Regions from separate parts of the Paenibacillus sp. FSL F4-0122 genome, predicted to be linked through region 2. Evidence: riboswitches for the same ligand, from Rfam matches in the RefSeq annotation. Region 2 holds a riboswitch; the other holds the start of a gene.
The links. A riboswitch is a leader RNA that binds a small molecule or an ion and turns the genes downstream of it on or off. The one in region 2 is predicted to bind preQ1.
Positions count from the first base shown of each region.

Region 1 (11,319 bases), 4.7 Mb from region 2:
CTCGTAACAGATCCCAAGCATGTCTACTACTTAACCGGCTTCGCCAGCGATCCGCATGAACGTTTTCTGGGTCTGCTGCTGATACGCGGAGAAGAGCCTATGCTCATTCTGCCTGCATTGGATGCAGAAGCGGCTCAAGCGGCTTCTTCGGTCACCAAAATCCTAACTCACAGTGACACTGATAATCCCTATAACCTGCTAAAAGATTGTTTCGGCAGCAGCAAGCTTGGAACTCTTGGCATAGAGAAGGAACATTTCTCAGTAGCCCGTTTTGAACACCTAACCGCTGCTGTTCCAGCTGAACGGTTTAGTGATATTGGTCCATTGCTGCGCAGCATGCGCTCCAAAAAGACCCCGGATGAAGTTAAGCGCATGAAACATGCCGCTGAGCTAGTTGAGGAAGCCTTGCGCCGCGTTCTTACCCACGTAAAAACAGGCGTTACAGAAAACGATCTAGTAGCGGAGCTAGAATATCTAATGAAAAAGGTTGGCGCTTCCGGTCCTTCCTTCGACACTATGGTGCTTTCTGGTCCGAAAACTGCCCTACCTCACGGTGTTCCTGGCAACCGGGTCATTCAACCAGGCGATTTCCTGATGTTTGATATCGGGGTGTATGCCGATGGTTATGCTTCTGATATTACACGTACCTTTGCAATTGAATCCGTGGACGACAAGCTAATCACTATTTATAACACTGTGCTGGCTGCCAACGAAGCTGGGATCGCTGCCTCCAATCCTGGAGCACCTTTCGGCTCAGTCGACAAAGCTGCACGTGATGTAATTGAGGAAGCTGGATTCGGGGAATATTTCTTGCACCGTGTCGGACACGGACTGGGTATGGATGTTCATGAATATCCATCACTTCACGGACAGAACGATGACATTATCGAGATCGGCAATGTGTTCACCGTTGAGCCAGGAATTTATGTGCCTGGACTAGCGGGTGTGCGTATCGAAGATGATCTGATTATTACAGCTGAAGGCGCAGAGACCTTAACAAGCTTCCCTAAGGAACTGACTATTCTTCATTTGTAGAAAAGAATTACAAGCCACGGTCAAAAACACAGAGCAGCGATTCCTCCAATAATGAGAGAATCACCGCTCTGTGTTTGTTTTTATTTAAACCTGTGTTCCCCACATCCCGCGAATCGACCCAGCCTCTTTAACCATCCTGCCGACCAGCTCCGCGACTGTAGGTATATCTTGGATCATTCCTGTTACTTGACCTGCCCAGCCGATGCCCTCTTCTTTGATACCATCATAAATCCAGCGCTTGTTGGCTGCACCACTGATATATTCTTTTAATGCTTCATAGGTCGGTGTCACGCGCTCGATTTCAAGAATTTGATCAATGTAGTCACTACGCAACACTCGTGCGGGTGCTCCAATAGAACGTTTGATTACAACCGTATCCGACTCTGAGCTTTCTACTAAAGCTTTTTTATAAGAAGCAGCCGCGTGCACACATTCCACTGTAGCAACGAAACGAGTGCCCATTTCGATTCCCTCAGCCCCAAGCGCATGAGCAGCCATCCATCCACGGCCATCTCCGATCCCTCCTGAAGCAATCACAGGGATATTAACCGCATCGACCACTTGAGGAACGAGCACCATGGTTCCAACATCGTCACGCCCTAAGTGACCCCCGCCCTCTTGCCCAACAACAATAACCGCAGAAGCGCCTAATTGTTCGGCCTTTTGGGCTTGTCTGCGTGAGGAGACGAGCACGAGCGTTTTAATATCGGTGGGCAGTAACATTTCCAGTATAGGGGCTGGATTCCCTCCAGTGAGGCTCACCACGGGAACCTGCTCGTCGATAGCGACCTGCACCCGGTCTTCATAACCAATCCCATGCATGCCGATAGCAAAATTAACACCAAATGGCTTGTCTGTTAGTGTTCGTACCCGCCGTATTTCTGCACGTAAGGCCTCCGCATCCGGAAGACTCATTGCTGTGACCTGACCCAGTCCACCGCTATTTGAAACCGCAGCCGCGAGGTCTGCATAACCTAAATAAGCAAGTCCTCCTTGAATAATAGAATATTCTATGTGCAATAACTCCGTAATACGGGTGTTCCATTTCATCTTCATCTACACCTTTCCTATCTTTAAGCAAAGCAGAATCACGGCAAATAAAAGGGCAACTCCCCCTGCCAGATAATCTATCTGCTGAAATTGCAGTCTTTTAAAAGAAGTCCTTCCTTTACCATTACCATAAGCACGCGCATCAATTGCATAGCTCAGCTGTTCAGCACGTTGAATCGTTGTGAAGAGCAGAGGAATAATGATCGGAATGTACGCGTATATCCGTTTAGGCAGTGACAATACTGTAAGATCATAACCTCTAGCCTTCTGTGCGAGAAGGATACGATCAAGCTCCTCCTTGAGGGTAGGGATAAAACGGATCGCAATCACTATCATTAAAGAGAACTGTTCTACGGGTACCCCCAATTTGGATAGAGGGGCAAGCAGCTTTTCCAGACCATAAGCTAAGTCCAGCGGCTTAGTAGTTAAGGTTAGAACTGAGGCTAACAAGATGAGCAATATAATACGCCATACAAAACGTAATCCTGTTCGCAGTCCCTCTTCAGTCACCTCGATAAAAAACCATGACCAGAGAACCGTCCCTTTGGTGAACACGGCATTGTAAACAAAAGTAAACAATAAAATAAATAATACCGGCCGCAGCCCTCGCCAAAAAAAATGCACAGGAACTTTCGACAGTAACAACATTCCCAGTACAAAAAAGGTTGCAACAACATAACTAATCCCCGTTCCAAGCATCATAAAGCTAAGCATGAGCATCACGATACTTACAAGCTTTGTACGAGGATCTAAACGATGAAAAATCGAATGTGTCTCCACATATTGACCGACTAATACGGAATCAGCCATGCCCTTGCCCCCTCGAATGCCAAATCGGCAAAATCGCTTCGAGGATATCCTGCTCTTTACAGCTGGCAACTTCAATCTTCTGGTCAGATAATTCCTCCATTAGCTTCAAGAGCTGTACGGGTTCAGGCAAGGATAGTCCAAGTTCCAGCAGTAATTCTTCCTTTTCCAGAAACAATGTTCTGATATCATGATGCCCTTTTAACTGACCTTCATGAAAAACAATGACCTCATCCGAGTATTCGGCAACATCATCCATTTGATGCGAAACGAAGAGGATCGTGTGATTGTCTTGTTGCTGCCATTCCTTTAGTAGCTTCAGCAAAGACACTTGGCTAGCAGGATCGAGACCCGCTGTCGGTTCATCCAAAATCAGCAGCTTCGGATTTGTCATCAGTACAGAGGCAATAGCTACACGGCGCTTTTCACCACCGCTTAACTGGAATGGATTTAAGGGGAGAATTCCCTCAGGCAAACCCACTTGTGGCAAAATCGTTTCAATCGCCTCTGTAATTTGCTGACGTGAAGCACCCTGCTGATTCAGAGCAAAAGCAAGCTCCTTATACACCGTTGTTTCGAATAGCTGATGCTCAGGATATTGAAAAACGAAACCCAACTCAGGGACAACCTTTAAGCGCCCTTTGGCATCTCTGCTGGCAGGCTGCTGATTAATCCAATAGTCTCCTTTTACGGTGGGAATCAAGCCCTTCAGCACTTTGACAAAGGTAGACTTTCCTGCGCCTGTTGGACCGATAATAGAAATCCATTTGCCCTCAGGAATAGTGCAGTTTATATTGTGCAAAGCCACATGATCGGCATAGTTCACACTTAGATTTTTTAATTGGTAGACCATTGTGATCGAATTATCCCCTTCCAATCGGCTGTTAGCGGTGCTGCTGAATGGAGCAATGTATGTACACGCACTGCGAAGGGCAGTTGTAATTGATAGTCCGCAACAGGCATGGTTTCAAAAAAAGTCAGTGGATCGCCGTCAAACTCAAGTCGCCCTTGGTGCAGGAGCAATACGCGTTCTGCTGCAAGCACTTCCTCCATATGGTGGGTGATATGAATAAGCGTCAGGCCTTGACGATGCAGCTCTTGCATGATGGAAAGAACCTGCTGTCTTCCCTGAGGATCAAGCATTGAGGTAGCCTCGTCAAAAATAATGACTTGCGGGCGCATCGCCAATATAGCTGCGATAGCGACACGTTGCTTTTGACCTCCAGATAGCTGATGTGGCATAGCCTCCAGATAATCCTCCATTTGAACGGCCTGCAAGGCATGATCCAATCGGCTGCGCATTTCCTCCCTCGGCACACGGATATTCTCCAAACCAAAAAGCACCTCATCCATAACGGTTGTGGTGATAAACTGATCCTCTGGATTCTGAAAAACAAAACCGATTTGCTGATGGATCTCCGCAAGATCCGTTGGTTTTGCCGTGTCCAAGCTCTTAAATTGTACAGCCCCTTTTCGTGGCAGCAGCAGTCCGTCCATGAGCTTTGCAATAGTGGATTTGCCAGAACCATTCGCGCCAACTATCGCCACAAACTCCCCTGCTTCTATCGTAAAGCTAATATCCTCCAGGAGAGGTTGTCCCTTTTTATAATAAAAACAAACTTGATCGAAGGTAAGCATTTATTCACTCCCCTTTTGAAGGTGCCAAGCAGCAAAAAATGCCTCAATGCTGTTCTCGGAAAATGCAGGTGCAGGCTTCTCCCATTTTGTCACTTTTGATCCATTCACAGCAAAGATTTCACCGGTTAAATCCGCGTCGGACTCCCTCAATAATGCAGTCACGAAGGAAGCGATAGCCTCCGGGTCACCTATTCTCCAAAAGTCAGGCAAAGGTTCATTCCGACTGGCATGTTTTTCCCTCAGATGGTCAATTATAGGTCTGGTCATATCCGTTAACGCCGCTGGAGAGATCGCATTGACCCTAATCTGGTCAAGTTTCAGCTCTGCTGCGAGCGTCCACATCATGCCGAGTATTCCAGCCTTGGCTGCACTATAATTCACCTGACCCACGGAACCTGCTAGTCCAGCAGCAGAGGTCATCAACAGGATATCCCCACCTGTTTCACGCATATGTGGTAATACTCGTTGAATGCAATAATAAGTGCCATTTAAATGCACATCCAGAACATTCTTCCACTGTTCATCCGTCATACGTTGACATTTCTGATCCTGCACAATTCCCGCGTTAGCTATCAACACCTCGATACGACCGTATCGGGCAAAGACCTCATCTACCATGGCAGTGACTGCGACGGAATCGGCTACATTAGCAGCGTACCCTAGCGCCTCTCCGCCTGCCTGGCGGATCTCGCGCACAACCTCATCGATTAAGATTTGTTGCGTACCATTTACAATCACTATATAACCTGACTTGCCAAGCTGCATGGCGATACTACGTCCGATCCCTCTTGTTGCTCCAGTAATTAAGGCCACTTTATTCATCACTACACCTCTTTCACAGCAAAAGCTCCCGCAGCAATAACATCGCCAGCTTCTGTTGTAAGGATCACTTTCACAAAGCAAGCGTCCTCTACAAAATCAAAAATCACGACACTATCGACCTCTATTGGCTTATGAAATTTCATATCATATTGAGTGATCCACTGTGTAGGGTGCTCAGCAATATACAAAGATTGGGCTAATCCCATAAGATACATCCCATGTGCGATGGGTCGCTCCAAACCAGCCTTGGCTGCGGCCTCTGCATCTAGATGTATAGGCGCCAAATCTTGGGAAGCAGTTGCATATTGCCGGATAGCCTCAGCTGTTATGCACTTTTTTATCATGATCATCACCTACCCGAATTAACACCGTTTCTGCGGTGACTATTAGCTTACCCTCACACCTACAAACCAGCGTATGTGTGTAAAAAGTCAGTTTACCCTGTCTGCCTTCTTTTTGCACCTCGCCCGTTAACGCTAATTCACAATCCAAAATCATCCCCGCCGTAATCGGAGCCTGATATGAAAATTTCTGAGTGCCGTGAAGCAAGGGTTCACCGATGATTAACCAAGGAATATCGAAGTCTTGCCAGAAAATAATAGGCATCGTCGCAGGAGCGATCAGCTTTCCATTTATCGTCTGCACGGGTGCTTCAATACTCTGTGCATAGTCCGAAATCCATTCAGCAGTCATATGGATCTGATGTCGGACACTGTTCATTCTATAACCTCCACGAGTGTTGCCAGACCTATCCCACCGCCGATTCCCAGAGTAGCAAGCCCTCGTTGGTAAGGGGCATGTTGCATTTCAGCACATAAGCGAGTCATTAAAATAGCCCCGGAAGCTCCGTATGGATGGCCTATTGCTAATGCCCCCCCGCCAAGATTGACCTTTTCCTGTGGAATTTGAAGCTCGTTCAGTGATGCCAATACTTGTGAAGCAAAAGCTTCGTTAAACTCTACGATATCTAAATCGGCAACGGTAAGCTTTTGGCGTTTTAACACCTTTTGCACAGCTGGTACAGGTCCCATACCCAAATAGTTCGGATCTACACCCGCAGCTTGCGCATCCACGACCCGCAAAATAGGCGTAAGCTTAAGCTGCTGGCATTTCTCACTAGACATCATTAATAGAAGCGCTGCGCCATCATTAATAGGACAGGCATTTCCAGCAGTGACGGTACCCTTTTCTTCAAAAATTGGCGGCAGCTTTTGCAGCTTGTCCAGACTCGTATTTGCCCGAGGACATTCGTCGGTGTTCACCCACTGCCCCTCTACCTGAAGAGGTACTATCTCCTGCTGAAACCGGTCACTTTGCTGAGCATGAACCGCCTTTTGATGGCTTTTTAAGGCACATTGATCCTGCTCTTCTCGAGAAATCCCGTATTTCCTAGCTACATTTTCTGCAGCAATTCCCATATCCGGATCACCGTAAGAGCTAGGCGTAAAATGTGCACGGGTATACAGCTGTGGAACCCCCATTAACGTCTGTGGTTTAGCCATTTTCCATGGAGCACGGCTCGTACTTTCGACACCACCTGCTAAATAAATCTCACCAGCGCCGCTTTGAATCAGTCTTGCTGCTATATTAATTGCCTCTAGCCCAGATCCGCACTGACGATCCACGGTGACGCCCGGAACCGAAACAGGCAGCCCCGCTTCAAGCGCAGCTACCCGGGCAATATTACCTCCTGGGCCCACAACATTCCCAATAATGACATCATCGATCAGTTCTTTAGGCAAGTTCGTTTCGGCTACAATATGCTGAATAAGCGGCGCCAGTAATGCCTCCGGCTCAAGTGTACTTAATAAGCCACCCATTCTGCCAACCGGTGTACGTTTTGCCATGACAATTACTGCTTCTATCATATCATCGCTCTTTTCACATAGTCTTTCATCGCTTGCCGGGCAATTTTGCCACTGCTTGTATAGATAAATTCATCCAGGGTTAGCAGCTGCTTCGGCGCTTTGTAGCTCGCTAAATACTGGCGGCAATAATTCTTAATTTCTTCGACAGATAAATGCTGTTCTCCGCTCCACTTCACGAGGGCTATCAGCTGTTCTCCCCAGTAATCGTCAGGCACGCCAAGCACCATCACTTCATCTATTTCCGGAAGAAACTCCAGCACCCTCTCTATTTCTTCCGGATAAACGTTCAGCCCTCCGGATATGATTTTATTCTTCAAACGTCCCGCCATATATAAATAACCAGCTTCATCCTGATAAACATAGTCTTCTAAAACAAGCCATCCCTCTCTAAAAGCTGCTGCTGTCTCATTCGGCAATTGATGGTAGCCTAAAAATATCATATCACTACGCACATATAGCTGCCCAATCTCCCCAGGAGGGACTTCCCGGAGCTGGTCATCACGAATGGAAATTTGCACCCCGGGATAAGGTTTGCCTACAGAGGTCGGATTATGCTCGGTCAGAACATCCAAATAACTAATATAGCTCGCTTCTGAAGAACCGTAGGATTCATAAAGCCTAGCTCCACCAAACACTTCCATGCCCCTTTTCTTGGACAACTCCGACCACTTTGCACCTGAGCTAATAATCGCATCAATCTGTATCTGCCCAGGTACAGCCTGCTGCATCATGGATTCGATCATTGTTGGTACGACGAACAGCACCACGCCCGGAATTTGCTGGCACAGCTCTAACACCTGCGTGGCACTAAATTTTTGTGTGATATGAAAGGTTGCTCCACCATATAGACTCTGCATTACGGCGAATAAGGATAGGGAATGCACAAATGGACCTGGTGCCAAAACATCCTTCATAGCGTCCAATTCAAAAGCAATATTCGAGACCTCAAAGCTTTTTAACCATGATAAATGGGTACGCATATAACCTTTGGGCAATCCGGTTGTGCCTGAAGTAAAGCCAATAAATAATAATTCATTCGTCTCATCCAACTCAGCCTCCGGCTTCAGGGCAGCCAGCCACTGATCATAGGAACCTGTTCGTTCATTTGAGAAGGTCAATGTTTGGATCATTTGATCCTTGAAGGTCAGATTCTTTGCGGCTTCCGGCTCGGCAAAAATCATTGTCGGCTGGCACTGCTCTATAATAACCTGCAGTTCATTAGCACTCCATTTGGGATCTAAGGGAATGGGAACACAGCCCGCATAAATCGCCCCCAAAAAAACCTCAACAAATTCAATACGATTCGTAGACAAAATCGCGATTTTGTCATGCCTCAGACCCTTTTGCTGTAAGCCATTCGCGATTCTCCGCATCGTTTTTACTAATGTGGCATAGGTATGACTTGCTTGGTCATGGGTTAAGGCAATGCTGTCGGGCTGCTGTGCTGCATGACGCAGTATAGGAACTACTAGATTCATCCTGATCACACCTGTTCGTAATTTCTGTGACTACCGATTATATACATTCTCTTCAATCGGACTGCCCCGCAAGTCCAGCCCAAACTAAAGGATATGTGATAAGCGCCATCGAAGTCGCTCCTGTTAAACTAACCCGCTAGAATTGCTACGATAGCTTATTTTAGCTTTATATTATTTTTATGTACACATCTTTCATGTAACTATTAAGTCCATCTTACAACGAAAAAACAGCCAGCACGCATCGATTATGATCGGTACGCGCTGGCTGTATTGTTGTTTAGTCCTTCTTTTGAACGGATGATGGTGAACCCTCTTCAGCAAAAGTAAAGGTTCGGGCGATATATAAGATAGGTGTGCTTACTGCGGTTAGTAAGAACTTCGCTAGATAAGTCGTAAGCAAAATTTCAAGCCATACATTCCAGTCATACAAGCCCGCAAACGCAATGGTACAGAAAATAAGTGTATCCACAAAGGAGCTAATCATCGTACTACCGTTGGAACGAATCCACAGCTGACTTGAGGTGCTGTAATATTTACGAATCCAAGAGTACAACCGAACATCTAGGAACTGACTAATGAAGTAAGCAGTAAGACTACCCAAAGCTAGTCGAGGCATCAGCCCAAAAATCGTCTCCAAAGAAGACTGAGCGATATCGGTCTCCTGCGGCTTAAATACTAATACCATCTGCATAATGACTGTAGTCATAAGCAAGGTGAAGAAACCAAACCAGACCGCTTTACGTGCTTCCGCTCTTCCGTACTTCTCATTAAGTAAATCGCTGGTCATATATAAAGTGACATACATCGTATTTCCGAGTGTCATCACAATATCAAATGGCATAGCAATCGTCTTAGCTACCTGAATGTTAGCAATTACAGTAGCAATACCTACCCAGGCATACATTCCACTTTTCCCGAACAAGCGGTAACAGAGTAGAAAAAAAGCAAAATTGACAATAACAAATAAAACTCCCCACAGCAAATTAAACATATTACTGAAATTCCTCCTAGTTTTGTTTACGCGGGATGGTTACGAACCGCGGCTTACAATATTAAATTTTCGGAACAAAACATTAATACTCTATCACAATAGCGCTTAACAATCCATAAAAATAATATTTTTATATGAAATTGGTAGTTCCAGTTCTTTTTTTTCGACAATTATCTAAAATAGTCAGCAATAATTCATTTTTTTCAGAAAAAAATGCTCTATAGGACAAAACTTTCACTATTCATCCAGAGGTTAATTCTATAGAATAGTATCAAACACCTTATTCCCGATCCATTTAGTAGAAATATGACATAACTATGGAATATATCTCGGGTCGCCAATTTCCAGCAGTTGGCATGGAGTATCTAGTGAAGACCAAAAAAAGAAATGACCTCACCGTCCATAAAAAAAGGAGAGAACGATATGTTTCGTATCAAGCATTCGATCAGTCGCAAATTCACGCGTTTATTATTTGTTGTTCTGTTGCTCACGTCTCTTTTGTTAAGCACCAGCTTCTACTTTATCTCCATCAATATCTTCAACAGCTATGTTATGCCACAGATTAACAAAATCCTTACTGCCGCTGCTCAGGACGTATATAAGAATCTCAACGTAATGCACGCCCAGCAAACCCTAAATAAGAACGATCAGTCTGCCACCAATCTCGAGTTCTATTTTCAGGAAAAGAGGAAACAACATGGAGTGGAAACCATTTTTCTGGTCAATCTGAAAGGGAAAGAAGCTGAGATTCTATCCGCAGATCACGATGCAAAATTGCAACGGGCAGAAAGTGTCACCGTATCCTCTGCAATGCAACAAGCCTCTAAAGGAAAAACTGGACTAAGCGATACATATAGCGACGCACATGGTATACATAAAACAGCTTATATCGGTATTCCCGGAAGTACGATGGTTATCGGTGTAAGCAGTGACGTAAGCTTCATTCAAGAAAAAACAGACAGTATTCTATGGACAAGTGCCGGAATCACACTTCTGACGTTGATCATCGGTCTAACTGGTGCATGGTTTATGAGTGTGCGTATAACACGTCCAATCTCAAAACTGGCAGCTTATAGTGCCCGGCTCGCAGAGGGAGATTTCACCGAAGAATTATCAGTTAAAGGAAATGACGAAGTTGCACAGTTGTCCGTAAGCTTCCAAGCGATGACCCAACGCCTGAAAGAAATGATTGGACATGTACTGGTAACCTCTAATACTGTCGTTGCGGATTCCAACTCTTTAAAAGAACGTGTTGAGGTTCTCAATGATATGGCGGAACACTCCAGCTCATCGGTAATAGAAATCGGCAAAGGTAGTACGACTATCGCTAGCAGTGCATCAGATAACTCGAGAGCAATGGAAGAAATCAATTTAGGCATTCAAAGTATTGCCTCAGCAGCGAATGAAGTCACGGAGCAAATCAGTGAGGCTTCCGCTGAAGCAAGTGGCGGTAATGAAATTGCTCAAAGCGCTGTGCTGCAAATGCGCCAGGTTGAACGTGCTTCCCTACAGTCGCTGGATCAATTACAAATCATGAATGAGCGTTCAGTAATGATCGGAGAAGTCGTTCACAGCATTACTGAAATTACGAAACAGATCCAAATGCTGTCGCTGAATGCTTCAATCGAAG
Region 1 covers NZ_JBBODI010000001.1:894,079-905,397, forward strand. The annotation lists gene MHH49_RS03705 (M24 family metallopeptidase) at 1-1,035, shown strand, start outside; gene MHH49_RS03710 (NAD(P)H-dependent flavin oxidoreductase) at 1,120-2,085, opposite strand; gene MHH49_RS03715 (energy-coupling factor transporter transmembrane component T family protein) at 2,092-2,895, opposite strand; gene MHH49_RS03720 (ATP-binding cassette domain-containing protein) at 2,888-3,745, opposite strand; gene MHH49_RS03725 (energy-coupling factor transporter ATPase) at 3,730-4,530, opposite strand; gene MHH49_RS03730 (SDR family NAD(P)-dependent oxidoreductase) at 4,531-5,352, opposite strand; gene MHH49_RS03735 (MaoC family dehydratase) at 5,355-5,696, opposite strand; gene MHH49_RS03740 (FAS1-like dehydratase domain-containing protein) at 5,671-6,072, opposite strand; gene MHH49_RS03745 (thiolase family protein) at 6,069-7,220, opposite strand; gene MHH49_RS03750 (AMP-binding protein) at 7,217-8,698, opposite strand; gene MHH49_RS03755 (queuosine precursor transporter) at 8,976-9,689, opposite strand; PreQ1 riboswitch class I at 9,700-9,745, opposite strand; gene MHH49_RS03760 (methyl-accepting chemotaxis protein) at 10,113-11,319, shown strand, end outside.
Region 1: linked by a shared signal. The riboswitch ahead of MHH49_RS03755 (queuosine precursor transporter) and the one ahead of queF (preQ(1) synthase) in region 2 are both predicted to bind preQ1.

Region 2 (11,319 bases):
ATGAAGTCGAATGAACTCGATCATGAAAAGTTATCCAAGGTTAAAGCACTGGCTGTCCTGTCTTCTGATGCGCTCTCGTCTGTAGCCTACGGAACGGAACAAATTCTGATTGTACTGGTGGCTGCCGGGTTTACTGCCATCTGGTATTCCCTGCCAATTGCATTAGCCGTATTGGGCCTGCTGGCCATCCTGATTTTATCCTATCGGCAGACGATATTTGCTTATCCGCAAGGAGGCGGAGCTTATATCGTAGCCAAGAGTAATCTTGGTATTCCGACAGGGCTGCTCGCTGGGGGTTCATTATTGGTGGATTACATTCTTACCGTAGCGGTTAGTGCCTCGGCAGGGACGGATGCGATCACATCGGCTTTTCCAAGTCTTCATAATCATACTGTTCTCATCGCTGTATCTGTTATCGTTCTATTAACTATCATTAATCTTCGCGGAGTGACTGAATCGGCTTCGTTCATCGCAATTCCAGTGTATTTGTTTGTGGTTTCGATTGTTGTTCTGATTATCTCCGGTATCGTTAAATATGCAATGGGTGGCGCGCATGCGAATGTTCCTGAAATAGGCAGCGCCGTATCTAATGTAAGTTTGTTTCTACTATTAAAAGCGTTTAGCTCTGGTTGTTCAGCCCTAACGGGGGTTGAGGCCGTATCTAATGCGATCCCAAACTTTAAAGCACCGGCTGAGAAAAATGCAGCCAAGACGCTAATGATCATGGGACTTATCCTTGGCTTTATGTTTACCGGAATCACTGTGCTGGCGTATTGGTATGGTATTGTGCCAGATGAAAAGGCTACGGTTGTCTCTCAGATCGCTGAATCGACCTTTGGCCGTGGCGGATTGTACTTTTTCATTCAAGGGATTACAGCAGTGATTTTGTTCTTGGCAGCTAATACAGCATATTCAGCGTTTCCGCTGCTTGCCTTTATGTTTGCAAAAGATAAATATCTGCCACATGCATTTATGGTCCGTGGTGACCGCCTGGGCTTCTCAAATGGCATTATTTTTCTAGGAGTTATGTCTATCATACTTGTGGCTGTATTCCATGGGAATACGGAAGGTTTGATTCCACTTTATGCGGTAGGCGTGTTCATTCCTTTTACCTTATCCCAACTGGGGATGATGGTGCATTGGATCAAAACAAGACCTGCTGGATGGGTGAAAAGATTTGTTGTAAATACCATCGGTATGCTGACTACATTGACGATTACGCTTATATTTATCATTACTAAATTCTCGAGCGTATGGATGGCATTCATTTTCTTACCTGCTGTAATGTTCGTGTTCCACCGTATTCATAAGCACTATTTGAACACTGCGGATCAACTGCGTATATGTCCGGCTACTGATAAACCTATAATTAAAGGAAGTACTGTAGTTGTTCCTGTTGCAGGGGTTACACGTGCTGTATTACATTCCATCAGCTATGCGAAGTCTCTAACAGATAATGTTGTTGCTGTGTATGTAGGCTTTGATGAAGAAGACATTCATAAGATGGAGCAACGGTGGGAGGAATGGAATCCAGGCGTACGCCTGATTGTACTTCGCTCCAGATATCGTAGTATCATTCGTCCGTTAGTGAAGTTTATCGATACGGTTGAGTGGAAGACCGCTGCGACGGATCACATCACGATTCTGATTCCACAGTTTATTACCAAACATTGGTGGCAAGCCGTGCTTCATAATCAGACCAGCTTTTTAATCCGCTCGTATCTAATGAATCAAAAGGACGTTGTAGTAGCGACTGTCCCTTATCATTTAAATAAATAAGTAGAAGATTAAAGATGAGGTTATATCCGGAACGTTCGGAATATAACCTCTTTTGTATTTTATATGAAGGAAATTGTTGCAAATCCACAGAATTTGAAATTTATATGTTGACACAGAGAATGAGAATCAATATCATTTAAAAGTGAAGCAGAGGTAAAGGTCACCTTTGAATATCAAAGCAGTTACATATAGGAGGGTTTTTAATGTTTTGGCTTAACAGAAAAAGATCAGGAAGCATGAAAGTGACAATGAGCGGACTAATAGTGATGACGCTAATACTTTCCGCTTGTGGAAATAATAATGCTGAAAGTTCATCAAATGCAGGAACAGCGCCTACAACAGCTCCTACAGCAGAATCTACAGAGGCACCTGCTGCTCCTAAGACATTAACAGATGCAATGGGCCATGAAGTAACGATTCCGGCTAATCCACAGCGCGTCCTGGGTTCATATTTGGAAGACTCATTGGTAACTCTGGGTGTGACTCCAGTAGCTCAATGGTCAGTTACAAATGGCGTTCAGGATTATCTGGCCACTGAATTGAAGGATGTTCCTACAATTAGTTACGATCTTCCGTTAGAGGCTGTAACCAGCTTTGCTCCGGATCTTATTATCATCCCATCGGAGTCTTCTGTTCAGAACGGGATTTACGATCAGTTGAATAAGATTGCACCCACTTATGTAATTGGGGATGAACTAAATCAAGATTGGCGCAAATCTTTGCTCAAGATTGGTGAGATTTTGAACAAAACCCCTGAAGCAGAAAAAGCCATTAAAGATTATGATGTTAAAGCAGCGGCTGCGAAAGAACAGCTTGCAGGAGCTATTGGACAAGAGTCCGCGGCTATTCTATGGTTGGTGCAAAAAAACTTCTATATTGTAGACGAAACCCGCAGCAGTGGTGCTGTATTATATACAGACCTTGGCGTAAAGCTTCCTAACTTAGTAACAGAGATCCCAGTAGGAACAAGAGCAACTTGGAATCCGATCTCGCTAGAGAAGCTTTCTGAGCTGACTGCAGATCATATTTTCCTTGTAAATAGTGATAAGACTGAGGGTTCGGAGATCTTAGATAGTGCAATTTGGAAGGGCATCCCAGCTGTAAAAGCTGGAAATGTGCATGAAATGAGCTCAACAAGCAGCTGGCTTTACAGTGGTGCGAACGCTGGCAGCAAAATCATTGACGATGTGCTAAAAAGTCTTGTGAAATAAAAGTCGTAATTCACCATGAATGAGACTGATCATTTCGGTGGGGAAGGGCGTGCAGATCAAGTATCTCGGGATACAAAGATCTGCACCATTTTTTTATAAACCAATCCCATAGTACGGAAAAATCGTTCCTGCAATTGTACAACATAATTTTTTTTGCGATAATGAGAATGATTGTTGTTATCATATAAACCATTGTAACTATTGAATAAGGAGACAACCCATGGTTTCACCCTCAGATTTCGCAAATCGTATTAACAATGAACCCAAAAAAGCTCTACATACCCGACCGGCAGCTGCCATTGGTATTCTTATTTTTGGACTTGCTGCCATTGCCTTCGGATTGGCACTTTCGGTCTCAGTGGGTGCGGCAGATATCAAGTTAGCTACAGTATGGGAAGCTATATTTCATTTCAATCCAGATTTACAAAAACATCAGGTGATTAGAGAACTGCGATTTCCACGTGCTATTGCTGGCGCCTTAGTCGGTGCTTGCTTCGCAGTAGCAGGGGCTATCATGCAGGGGATGACAAGAAACCCGCTTGCGGATTCAGGGCTGTTAGGCTTGAATGCAGGAGCAGGAGTAGCGCTGGCAATAGTATTTGCTTTTGCACCCTCACTCTCATTCACTTCACTAATGTTGTATTGCTTTATCGGTGCCGCTGTGGCCTCTTTTATCGTATTCGGAATCGGTTCGCTTTCTTTTAATGGCCTGACCCCCTTGCGATTGACACTAGCAGGTTCGGCAGTTAGTGCTTTATTGGTTGCTATTAGTCAGGGAGTAGCTGTTCTTTTCAACTTATCTCAGGATATAGCCTTCTGGTTAGCCGGTGGGATGGGGGGAGCTAGCTGGACTCAGATCAAGATTATATTCCCTTGGGTGGCCGTGGCCTTAATTGCAGCGATGATGTTATCACGATCCGTTACATTGCTCAGCTTAGGAAGAGAAGTTGCGGTTGGTCTGGGGCAGCGGACAAGGTTAGTTCAGTTGGCATGTATGATTGTTGTGGTTATCTTAGCTGGAAGTGCGGTTTCAACGGTTGGCCCGATTGCTTTTATAGGACTAATTATTCCACATGTTACACGTTATTTCGTTGGAGTGGACTACCGCTGGATTATACCTTGCTCGGCTGTTCTGGGGAGCTTATTGATTATCTTTGCAGATATTGCCGCAAGAATGATAAATGCACCGTATGAGACACCGCTAGGAGCCTTAATTGCCATCATCGGCGTACCTTTCTTTATTTATTTAGCGAGTAAGCGGAAGGGGGAGCTGTAATGCCCAAAATAACCCTTACTCCAGATGAAAAAGAACGCCGCACACGCACCATAACGGTGTTATCGCTCCTTGCTATACTGATCGTCGTGGTGTTTATAGTCAGTATGAATACAGGGTTTATGCGTCTATCCCCACTGGAGGTATTACATACACTGCTGGGTGATGGAACACATCAGCAAAAGCTTATTTTATTTGATTTCAGATTACCCCGCATCGTAATTTCATTGTTAGTTGGAGCGGGCTTTGCAGTGTCAGGCTGTATTCTACAAAGTCTCGCACGTAATGCACTCGCTGAACCGGCTACGCTGGGCATAAGTGCTGGTGCAGGTTTTGCTGTAATCATTTTCATCTCGTTCTTTCCGGCTACAACCGCAGCTCCGGTATTTGTCTTGCCTCTCCTAGCGCTTGGTGGGGCTGGCCTGACCGCAGCTTTAATCTATATTCTTGCCTACCGGAAGGCAGATGGTCTGTCTCCTACAAGGCTGATCCTTATCGGGATTGCGGTCGCTGCAGGAATCAATGCTTGCCAGCTTGTATTGGCACTTAGGCTTGATCCTAATAATTATCAATTTGTAGCTACTTGGATCGCCGGGAAAATATGGGGTGGGGATTGGAGATTCGTCCTTGCTTTGCTGCCTTGGATCGTGATTCTGTTACCGTTCGCCTTCTATAAAGCCCGGGTTCTAAATGTATTGAATCTAGGGGACCATACTTCATTAGGTCTAGGAATGCGTGTGGAGAAGGAACGTATTCTCCTTCTGGTAACAGCCGTAGCGCTTGCCGGCTCCTGCGTCGCAGTAAGCGGAGGTATTGGCTTCGTCGGCCTGATAGCACCACACCTGGCTCGCAGGCTCGTGGGACCCCGTCATCAGGTGTTATTACCTGCTAGTGCTTTGACAGGGGCGCTTCTTATGATTACCGCTGATACCATCGGCAGATGGGTGTTGCAACCTGCGGAAGTTCCGACTGGCATTGTGGTTGCGATTATTGGCGCACCTTACTTTTTATATTTACTCGCCAAGTCTAAAGCGTAAATTAGTTCATACTTAGGAGCATAGCTCCATAAAACTTTTAAGGGAGTTGTAGATCATGTCAGAACGTTTGAATACAGAAGAATTAAGTATTGGGTATGCAGAGGCTACTATAGTTAAAGGATTGAACTTGTCTATCCCTACGGGAAAAATCACTGCACTAGTAGGTGCTAACGGCTCCGGTAAATCTACAATCCTCAAAACGATGGCCCGGATTATGAAGCCGAAGAGTGGCACCGTAATGCTGGACGGCAAATCGATCCATAACTTTTCAACTAAAGAGGTTGCTAGGCAGCTAGCGATTCTACCGCAGAACCCAACGGCTCCTGACGGTCTGACGGTATCTGAGCTGGTCAGCTACGGTCGTTTCCCTCATCAAAAGGGATTTGGCACGATGACCGCTGAGGATCGCAACATCATCTCCAACGCCATCTCTGTTACGGGCATGGAATCTTTTCATGATCGCCCTATTGACCGTCTCTCAGGTGGACAACGTCAACGCGCATGGATCGCTATGGCGTTAGCTCAAGAAACAGATATTTTATTCCTTGACGAGCCTACAACCTTCCTAGATATGGCGCATCAGCTCGAAGTTCTCCAGCTATTGCAAAAGCTGAATGAGGAAGAAGGCCGTACCATCATCATGGTCGTGCATGATTTGAATCATGCTACTCGTTATGCGCAGCATATGGTAGCGATTAAGTCCGGTACTGTGGTTAGCGAAGGCTCACCTACTGAGGTTATGACACCAGATGTATTGCGGGAAGTGTTTGGAATTGAAGCGGATATCGTTCCGGATCCACGTACGGGTGTGCCACTGTGTCTTCCTTACGAGCTTGCTGCCTATAAAGCTGTGTAATTTTATCATCTAAAATCATACAACGAACAGGCTCCCGTCATTGACAAGGGAGCCTGTTCGTTGTTACAGTTGTGGTTGCCTACAATTTCATAATAACTCTTTAAAATAGATCAAGGACCATCATTTATACATGGTTAAAGGAGCATAAAAACATGAATATTGACAAAATTCAAGATGACCTAGAGCAGTTAATGACTGCAGGAATAGTGAAAAGTCATGAGAATTTAAAAGATCACGTGTACACTAAAATGGGCGGCAAAGCTGATATTTTGGCTGCACCAGCTACTTATGATGAAATTCAAAAGATCGTTACATATGCAGAACAAAATGGGATAACCCTTACGGTACTTGGGAATGGCTCCAATGTGATTATCCGTGATGGAGGTGTACGTGGGATCGTTCTGCAAACGGCAGGACTGACCGAAATGGGAATTCGCGACAATCTCTTATATGCGCAATGTGGTGCCAAAATAATTGATGTTTCCAGATATGCACTTGATAAGGAGCTTACGGGTCTTGAGTTCGCCTGTGGCATTCCAGGAACAGTTGGTGGAGCGCTCTATATGAACGCAGGTGCTTATGGCGGTGAGATCAAAGATGTCCTGCATAGTGCACTAGCTATAAATAAGAACGGGCAATTGGTAACTCTGCAAGGTGATGAGCTGCAATGGGGTTACAGAAAAAGCGTGTTCGCAAGCGGTGAGTACATTGTACTTGAGGCCAAATTTGCTATGACTTCCGGTGATGTTTTAACGATCAAGGCAAAAATGGATGAACTAACTTATTTACGTGAATCGAAGCAACCGCTTGAGTATCCATCCTGTGGGAGTGTATTTAAGCGGCCTCCAGGCCGTTTTGCAGGTCAGTTAATTCAAGAGAGCGGCTTACAGGGTACAAGAATCGGCGGTGCTGAGGTATCCAAGAAGCATGCGGGATTTATTGTGAATGCAGATAATGCAACAGCCAGTGATTACATCGGGCTAATCCACCATGTAAGAGCGACTGTGAAGGATAAATTCGGTGTAGAGCTGGAAACTGAAGTGGAGATCATTGGAGAAGAATAAATGATAAGCAAAAAGAGCCCGCAATCGCTGTGGGCTCTTTTTGCTTATCATAATCATGTTCGTTTAATCTACTGAAAGGGTGTAATTAGCTCTGTCCGTAGTTATTTCTGCCTTGCGGTCGGCTAAGTCTACGATTTGAAGACCTTCAACAGCTAAATCATAAGTGGATTGTGGCAGGGATACCAGTTCACCATCGGCGTTAAGTGTGCTGCCGAAACCTCTTAATATCAGTGCACTTCCAAGATATTCATCAATAACATCGTCTGCACTCCGGAAATCTACGGACTCTAAATTGAAATGAACTTTATCCAAATCACGAAGTTCTTTCTTTTCAATAGCGATTGTTTCATTCAAATGATTGTTAAGCCAATCCATAAGCTGCTGTATACTTTGTTCCATAAAATGCTCCCACCCTTAGCTCGAAGATTATTATGAATAAGTTACCCTTTTCTTAGGATTTGAATCCTTTTTTTTGCCGCATCTTAATTAACCATATGAATAATTCATGTCATTAAAAAGAAATCCACAATCAAATTGGCATTGGTTTTGAGCTTCCTAATCTCTACATACGCAGGTCTATCCACGTTAATCTGGAGTGATTTGCTGATCTGTATAAGGTAACAGTAAAGAGTAGAACTTGTCAGGAGCGGGCTACCCATGGTATAGTTCAAGACGCAATATGCTTTATGCTTTAAGAAGAAGTCTGCACTAAAGTTGTGCAGGAGAGGTTCGCGAACTCCCTCTATAAAAAACTAAGAATATATTAAACAGTACAAGCGGTTGCTGTCCTTTATCCGGACGTTGCTTCCGTTTCTTCTTAGTGGAGCCAAGTTTTCGAAATCTCGTTCTTCTTTCCATTACCGGCCAAGGCCGAAGGAAAAGAGAGGGGTTTTTTGTCGTGTCAGAAGGAAGATTGAAAGAGGAAATGCAAGAAGTTACTTTGCTTGGTAATCAGGGAACACAGTACAAGTTTGGTTATGATCCAGACATTCTGGAGGTGTTTGATAACAAACATCCCGGACGTGATTATTTTGTTAAATTCAACTGCCCTGAGTTCACTAGCTTGTGTCCTGTAACGGGTCAGCCGGATTTTGCCACGCTGTATATTTCGTATATTCCTGAACAAAAAATGGTGGAATCCAAATCATTAAAGCTGTATCTGTTTAGCTTCCGCAACCATGGTGACTTTCATGAGGACTGTGTCAACATTATTATGAATGAACTGATCTCACTGATGGATCCGCGTTACATTGAGGTATGGGGCAAGTTCACTCCGCGCGGAGGCATTTCAATTGATCCTTATTGCAACTATGGAAGACCGGGTACGAAGTATGAGGCGATGGCGGAACACCGCTTAATCAATCACGACCTCTATCCAGAAAAAGTGGACAACCGCTAAATTCCAACTTGTGATAAGGAGAGATTCATATGAACAAAAAAGCACTCGTCGTATTCAGCGGCGGACAAGATAGCACCACTTGCCTGGTTTGGGCATTGCAGCAGTATGAGGAAGTGCAGGTAGTTACCTTCAACTATAATCAACGTCATGCGGCTGAAATCGAAGTTGCAACAGAGATAGCAGCTAAGTTTAATGTAAAACAGCATATTCTTGATCTGGGGCTGCTTAATCAGCTGGCACCCAATGCACTTACCCGTCAGGATATAGATATCGTGGCTGGGGAAGGGGATGAGCTTCCAAGTACTTTCGTCGATGGACGGAATTTGTTGTTTTTATCTTTTGCCGCTATATTAGCTAAACAACTGGGGTACTCCCATATCGTCACTGGGGTTTGCCAAACGGACTTTAGCGGTTATCCGGACTGCCGTGATGTTTTTGTGAAATCATTGAATGTTACGCTGAACTTATCTATGGACTATGAGTTTGCGATCCACACTCCCCTAATGTGGCTGGATAAAAAAGAAACGTGGAAAATGGCCGATCAACTGGGGTATTTTGATTATGTTCGCGAACACACACTGACCTGTTACAACGGTATTATTGGCAGTGGCTGCGGTACTTGTCCAGCCTGTCTATTGCGTCAGCGTGGTCTTGAGCAATATGAGGCGGAGAGAATGGAGGCCGGTTCTTAATGCTTAACGAGGTTTCAGTCTGCAAAATATTTACGTTCGATGCGGCACACCAGTTAGTGGGACACAAAGGGAAATGCAGCAATCTGCACGGACATACTTATAAGCTCGAAGTAGTGCTTAAGGGCAAACCTATGGCCGCGGAAGGCCACTCGGATGAAGGCTTCGTCATTGATTTTAGCGATATCAAAATGACAGTACAACAAAGCCTTGTAGATCGTTTAGATCACGCTTTTCTTGCTATGGGAAATGAACCTGTGTTAGAGACGTTAACGAATACGGGCTCCAAAGTAGCCTTATTGTCTTTCCGCACCACAGTGGAGAATATGTCTTCATATATTGCCTACAAGCTTAAGCAAGCAGGGTTGCCTTTATACTCGGTAAAGCTATGGGAGACTCCAACCTCTTGGGCAGAGGTGCTGGCTGAAGACGTTCCGGATGAAGGGCCATCCTACCGTTTGTATGGAGGCTGTGACTGTGAGTAAGATTCCTGTAATTGAAATGTTCGGTCCAACTATTCAAGGCGAAGGTGCGGTAATTGGAGTGAAGACGATGTTTGTCCGCACCTATGGCTGCGATTATCGCTGCGGCTGGTGTGACTCCGCTTTTACTTGGGATGGTACGGCTAAGAATAAGGTTCGCATGATGGAAGCAGAAGAAATCATAAATGAATTATTGGCGTTAGCTGGCGATAATTTCGACTGTGTTACGATTTCAGGCGGTAATCCTGCCTTGATTGGTGAAGGAATGGGTACCTTCATCAGTCTGCTTCATGAGCGTGGAATAAAAGCAGCGATAGAAACTCAGGGGAGTAAATGGCAGGATTGGTTCAATGACGTGGATGTGCTGACAATCAGCCCTAAACCCCCAAGCTCAGGAATGACAACGAATTGGGAAATGTTAGATAACATCATGAGTAAGATGGAGAAACTGGGTCGTTCTACGCATAGCTTGAAGGTCGTAGTGTTTGATGATAATGATTTTGATTATGCGAAAAACGTTCACCAGCGATATCCGAATGTGCAGCTCTTTCTGCAGCCTGGTAATGATGATGTCACGGAAGAGGGCAACATTTCTGCTCGACTTCTGGGAAGGCTGGAGTGGTTGTTTAATAAAGTAATCGTGGATTCGGATATGAACAAGGTTCGTGTACTTCCACAGCTGCATGCATTGATCTGGCATAATAAGCGTGGCAAATAAAAGATTGATGAAATCGTCCGGGTATCTGCTTACAGATGCTCGGTTTTTATTTTTAACATTTGTAACTTCTAGTAGGTAGATAGTCTGTCCCAGTTTCTGGTATGATTTTGAAAAAAGCTCTTGGAGGTTATTCATTTGGAACAATCAACAGCATTATTAATTATCGATGTTCAAGAAGCCATGTTCTCCTATGAACTAAAGCTGTACGATGAAGAGGGTGTGATGGACAGGATTGTCTCCCTTCAGCAAAAAGCTCGATTAGCAGGTACTCCTATTGTGTATATTCAACATACCGAAGATGAGGAGTACACAAAAGGTACACCCACTTGGCAGATCAGTCACCGCATCACACCGCAGGAAGGCGAAGTTATCGTTGAGAAGCCTACTTGGGATGCTTTTCACCGAACGGAATTGCAAGATGAACTCCAAAAGCTCGGGATCACGAATCTGGTGATCTGTGGGATGCAAAGTGAATTCTGTCTGGATACGACAATAAGACGCGCATACAGCATGGGATATAAAAGTGTACTGGTTTCAGATGCTCATAGCACCTTTGATAATGGGGTTCTGAGTAGTAGGGAGATCGTTAAGCATCATAATGCGATAATTGGAGGTAGATTCGCCCAGTTACGAGCTGAAAGCGAGGTTCAGTTCTAGATGAATACACCCCAGGCTGCCATGAAGCCTATTCAGCGTTCTCGCCTTAGATTGTTTGCTGGCAAACGATATTTTATTTGGAAAAGATATTTGAAATGGTACACTGGACGAAGCAAAATAGCGAAGCAGCGTACGGATGAAACATTATCTTATG
Region 2 covers NZ_JBBODI010000001.1:5,637,546-5,648,864, forward strand. The annotation lists gene MHH49_RS24650 (APC family permease) at 1-1,779, shown strand, start outside; gene MHH49_RS24655 (iron-hydroxamate ABC transporter substrate-binding protein) at 1,983-2,990, shown strand; gene MHH49_RS24660 (FecCD family ABC transporter permease) at 3,211-4,266, shown strand; gene MHH49_RS24665 (FecCD family ABC transporter permease) at 4,266-5,300, shown strand; gene MHH49_RS24670 (ABC transporter ATP-binding protein) at 5,356-6,156, shown strand; gene murB (UDP-N-acetylmuramate dehydrogenase) at 6,309-7,220, shown strand; gene MHH49_RS24680 (hypothetical protein) at 7,284-7,619, opposite strand; PreQ1 riboswitch class I at 7,939-7,982, shown strand; gene queF (preQ(1) synthase) at 8,146-8,619, shown strand; gene queC (7-cyano-7-deazaguanine synthase QueC) at 8,649-9,311, shown strand; gene MHH49_RS24695 (6-pyruvoyl trahydropterin synthase family protein) at 9,311-9,793, shown strand; gene queE (7-carboxy-7-deazaguanine synthase QueE) at 9,786-10,508, shown strand; gene MHH49_RS24705 (cysteine hydrolase family protein) at 10,644-11,165, shown strand; gene MHH49_RS24710 (VanW family protein) at 11,166-11,319, shown strand, end outside.